Regions from separate parts of the Leeuwenhoekiella sp. MAR_2009_132 genome, predicted to be linked through region 2. Evidence: riboswitches for the same ligand, from Rfam matches in the RefSeq annotation. Region 2 holds a riboswitch; the other holds the start of a gene.

Region 1 (2,489 bases), 190 kb from region 2:
CCTATTGAAAATAGAATCTGCTTCCGCCTCTTTATCGTAAAGTGCTGCAAAAAATTTAATCCATTCTGCCTGTCCTAAAGGCGTGGTTTCTACCCAATCGCCATTATAAATAACCGGTATTCCTGCTCTTTTAATAGAACTCAACGCTTTATTTTCACCATCAACACCAAAACTTATTAAAACATCGGGGTTAAGATTTATAGTACTTTCAGTATTAATAGATTCATTTTGCCCTAACTCTTTAATAGTGCCGTTTTTAATGTGTTTTCGTACTGTTTCCGAAGAAATATAATCCAGATTGGGAAATCCTTTTAACGTTTGTGTCACACCCAGTAACTCTAATGCCGGGATGTGGGTGGTTGAAGTTACCACGATTTTTTTCACGGGTATTTCTATCACCGCATCTGCTATAATACTATCTGGTAAATGGGTTCCTCGTTGAACCAAGGCGTAGTTAAATGTCTTATCACTGTTAGGCCAGGCTTTAGAGACTGTGATAATTTTAAAAGTCTTGTAACGGGTAATTTCAAAACCCTTAGCGTAACTAATCTTTTGCTCAATTCCTTCACGAAAATGCTTATTAACTTCTTTGTTCTCTTTTTTACAAGAGGATATAGAGCATGATAAACAAATAAATACGATAGGTAATAAACTGCGCATCAGAATTATATAGTTTTAAAATTGATTTAGAATGTATTATTCAAAACCCAAAAGTAAGATTAATTAAAAAAAGCAAGGTAGCGTAACACATTTGATTAACTTCGCGCTTTAGTTTTTGGTGTCATTTTTTATTCTAAAAAATGACTTAAAAGGGAATCAGGTGATTTCACATACGAAGTAGAAAAAGCGAATATGAAATTTAATGATTTTGTATTTTTTTCACTTCTTAGTTCGAAAATTCCTGAGCTGTTCCCGCAACTGTAAGCTTAGTCCGCATTTGACGGATGGTAAAGATTGTTCTTAAATACCACTGCCTTTTTAGGTGGGAAGGTTAATCTTTATACGCAAGCCAGGAGACCTGCCAGAAATAACATTTAACAAATGACTTTCGGGATAGAGGTCTGGCGAATATGAAATATATATCTAATTACATCATCACCCTGGTAATGCTTACTGCATTATCTCTAAAAGCTCAGGAACGCCCGTTCACTGCCTTAGACTCTGTATATCTTACAGATAGTAGATTAAAAGAATTTTCTACAGGAAGAAATCTTACCGTTTTATCAGATACGATATTGCGTAAAAACAGGCCACTTCTTACTAATACTCTCAATTTTAACACGCCTATTTATTTTAAAGAAAATGGATTGGGAATGGTATCCTCACCCTCATTTAGAGGTACTACAGCTTCACAAACTGCTGTTTTATGGAATGGTATAAATATAAATTCTCAATTAAACGGTCAGCTAGATTTTAATACGATTAATGCGGGCGCCTACAGCGAAATTGCTGTGCGTGGCGGTGGTGGTAGTGTTGTTTATGGTACCGGTGCAATAGGAGGTAGTGTGCATTTAAATACGCGGTTAACGTATGAAGATCAACAAACGCATAATCTTTTTCTGCAATATGGTAGTTATAACACCCAGGATGCTCGATACAATTTGAATCTGGGTACCAAAAAATGGAGTTTAAATCTGGCTCTAACTCATAACAGCAGCGATAATGATTATGAGCTTCCTAATGGAAGAAATAATTTAAACGGAGATTTTGAGAATACAGCATTAAATGTTGGACTCGGATTTAAAATCAACTCAAAAAATTCAATACGCATATTTAGTGAACTTTTTGACGGAGAACGACATTTTGCAATTACACGGGCTTCAGAAACTAAGACTAAATATCAGGATCTTAACAGTAAAAATTTACTCGAATGGGAACACAGCTTTGGTTCCTTTAAGGGTATAGCTCGTGTGGCTTATCTTGAAGAGTTTTATAAATATTTTGCAAATATAGATAGTGAAGTTTATTCTTTCGGAAAGGCTAAAACGTTTATTAACAAGTATGATTTGAGCTATAAAATTTCAGACCGGCTCCAACTGAATTCAGTATTAACTAATACAACTACCAGTGGTTTTGGTTCTAGTTTTGGCGATAATGACCGTAATATTTTTGCTGCCGCATTGTTATTGAAGCATCAACTTGGAAACGATTTTAATTATGAATTAGGAATTAGGAAAGAGCAAACTGAGAATTATGATAGTCCGTTTTTGTTTTCTTTGGGAGCAACAAAAGCCTTAAATGATTCTTTCAGCTTAAACCTTAACGTATCCAGAAATTTTAGAATACCTACCTACAACGACTTGTACTGGGAAACCGGCGGCAACCTTGATTTACTCCCCGAAAAATCACTTCAAGGTCAGTTGGGTGCCGTTTTTAACTTCAATTCTATTCAGCTTAATCTAACGGGTTATTACAATTCTATCACAGATATGATTAGATGGTTGCCGGGAGCGGGTGGTGTTTGGAGTCCAAGTAATGTAGACGAAGTG
Region 2 (2,489 bases):
CTGATTTCTGCTTTCTGAATCAAATACAAAAATAAACCCCTTTTCTAATTTCTAATTTTCTAGGGCTTTACTTTTAAAAGCTGCAATCCCGGAAGGTCTAACTTTTTCTATTAAACCATCTTTTGTAAAGTTTAAACTGTCTACACACAACTCCCGAAGTAAGTCTTCAGAGTTTGGCGAGTTTGCAGAATGTCTGTGATACAAAATATAATCCTGTCCGCTTCTATTAAAAACAGTATGATGTCCGGGGCTATAGGTTGTAGAATCGGTTTCTGTAGAAAGTATAGGACTGTTTTCTGCTTCAGTAAACGGCCCATAAGGATTATTTCCTGTAGCATATCGCACCTTGTAGGTGTCTTCTATTACCTTTCCATCTGAATACATCAGGTAATACACACCATCTCTTTTAACCATTACAGGAGCTTCAAAATAATTGGCTGGCGTAACATCCTTAATTTCGCCTTCAAAGGTGATCATATCTGCACCCAGTTTTACAATAAAACAATGCCCGTTAACCCAGTTCAAACCAGAACCCCAATACAAATAGGCCTGCCCGTCATCATCTATAAAAACTTCCGCGTCTATCATATGATATTCGGGGAATAGATTTCCTTTTATTAAAGGACTTTCATCTTCTTTGGCGTTTTTCCACGGTCCTAAAGGAGATTCAGCAACACCTGCCCAGACCTCGCTTCCTACAGACACATACATATAAAACTTACCGTTTTTAGCTTTAATTACGGAAGGTGCCCAAACCATACTTCCGTTTGAAGTGGGGCTCGTGCACGCCTCTTTTGTAGGCCAGTTTAAAGTTTTCTGTTCCCAGTTTTTAAAATCGGTCGACTCTAAAACGGCAAGGTCTTCTTTACCCCACGGGTCTTTGGTTGCATAAATATAAAATGTACCCTCTTCCTGAACAATAGAAGGATCTGCGTAATAACCCTCAGCAATAGGGTTAGTTATTAAATCTTCAGATTTTTCCTGATTACTGGTTTGTTTTGCTTTATCTGTCTGCTTACAGCTGCTCAAAACCGCTAATAACATAGCAGAACTTAACAATAGCCTTTTTTTCATAATAACGAACCTATACCTACTTACTTAAATGTAATATATACATTTAAGATAAAATAATTCGTTTTTATTCTAGAAACATTGAGTTAGCTTATTAAAATATACTAACGTTGTACAGATTTTTGGTTATAGCATTCTTATGCTGTATTAAAAGGGAATCAGGTGTAAATCCTGAACAGTTCCCGCTGCTGTAAATCCTATTCTGTATTACAGGATAATCGTTTAACAAAACCACTGTCGCAATGATGGGAAGGGTTAAAACGAGGGATGAGTCAGAAGACCTGCCACAATCTATTATAAATCAAAGCTTTCGGGAGTTATTGCTTTGGGTAGATTGTTCTGTGCGTCTAAATTTTAAGGTGTGCTTCTTCTATCTATATCTATTTCCCGTTGTACGATTTACTAAAAAAGTAACCTTTTATTAATTAGTATATCTAGTATTATGCAACACAAAAACACAATCAAACTACTTTTTCTGGCAGGAATCACTATGCTATTAGCATCCTGTGCTAATGATGATGACACGGCTTTCACCCCTATGGAATTTACAACACCAACCTATGAAACCAACCTTGAACTCCTTTTAGGAGACACGCTTAAACTGAATCAGGAAATTTTAAATCTTCCGGAAAACGTGCAATTTAAATGGACTACTGAAGATACTGTCCTAAGCACATTACAAAACTTAGAATATATTCCTAAGCAGGCCAAAACATTTGCACTCACGTTTAAAGCCACGACCAATCTTGATTCGATATCGCGCACCTATCAGGTTAAAGTAAATGACCCCTATGATGTATATTACAGACCTAAATCTTCTGAAAGTAGCTCGTTAATTTCTCAAGTACTGGCATATAACCCAGCTCCAGGTCAATTTATTAATAGTTCTTTTGGTACTCCCGAGGATGCCCAAAAACTAATCGGTAGCACTACAAATACAATTTCACTAGGTGCCTGGGGAGGCTCTATTTTAGTAGGTTTTGATCATACTATAGAAAATGTAACAGACGCTAAAGATTTTCTGGTTTATGGTAACGCATTTAATGGCCTTTCTGAACCCGGTATTGTACAGGTTTCTTTTGATGCTAATGGAAACGGACTCGCAGACGATACCTTTTATGAGTTACGCGGAAGTGCTCACGCCGATGCAGCAACACTTAAAAATTACACGACAACGTATACTAACCCGGGAATGCACGCAGACGTACCGTGGTTAGACAGCTCCAATACTGCAGGAAGTGTTGTGGTAAACTCATATCACCCCCAGAACTTTTATCCCCTTTTTATCACCGAACTTGAAGAAGTATCGTACACAGGAACTCGTGTCTTTCCTGTAGTATCTAACAGCGGATTTACAAATATTGCTTCGCTAGAATGGGGTTATGTAGATAATTACGATGCAGATTATGCCACTTATA

Evidence for each region. A riboswitch is a leader RNA that binds a small molecule or an ion and turns the genes downstream of it on or off. The one in region 2 is predicted to bind cobalamin.
Region 1: it holds a riboswitch for cobalamin, as region 2 does, so the genes downstream of both, P164_RS02295 (TonB-dependent receptor plug domain-containing protein) here and P164_RS01515 (hypothetical protein) in region 2, are expected to answer to the same signal.

What each region holds. Positions count from the first base shown of each region.
Region 1 covers NZ_JHZY01000002.1:539,905-542,393, forward strand. Annotated here, with positions in the region: gene P164_RS02290 (ABC transporter substrate-binding protein) at 1-660, opposite strand, end outside; cobalamin riboswitch at 760-1,041, shown strand; gene P164_RS02295 (TonB-dependent receptor plug domain-containing protein) at 1,071-2,489, shown strand, end outside.
Region 2 covers NZ_JHZY01000002.1:348,098-350,586, reverse strand. Annotated here, with positions in the region: gene meaB (methylmalonyl Co-A mutase-associated GTPase MeaB) at 1-4, shown strand, start outside; gene P164_RS01520 (family 43 glycosylhydrolase) at 52-1,074, opposite strand; cobalamin riboswitch at 1,178-1,375, shown strand; gene P164_RS01515 (hypothetical protein) at 1,514-2,489, shown strand, end outside.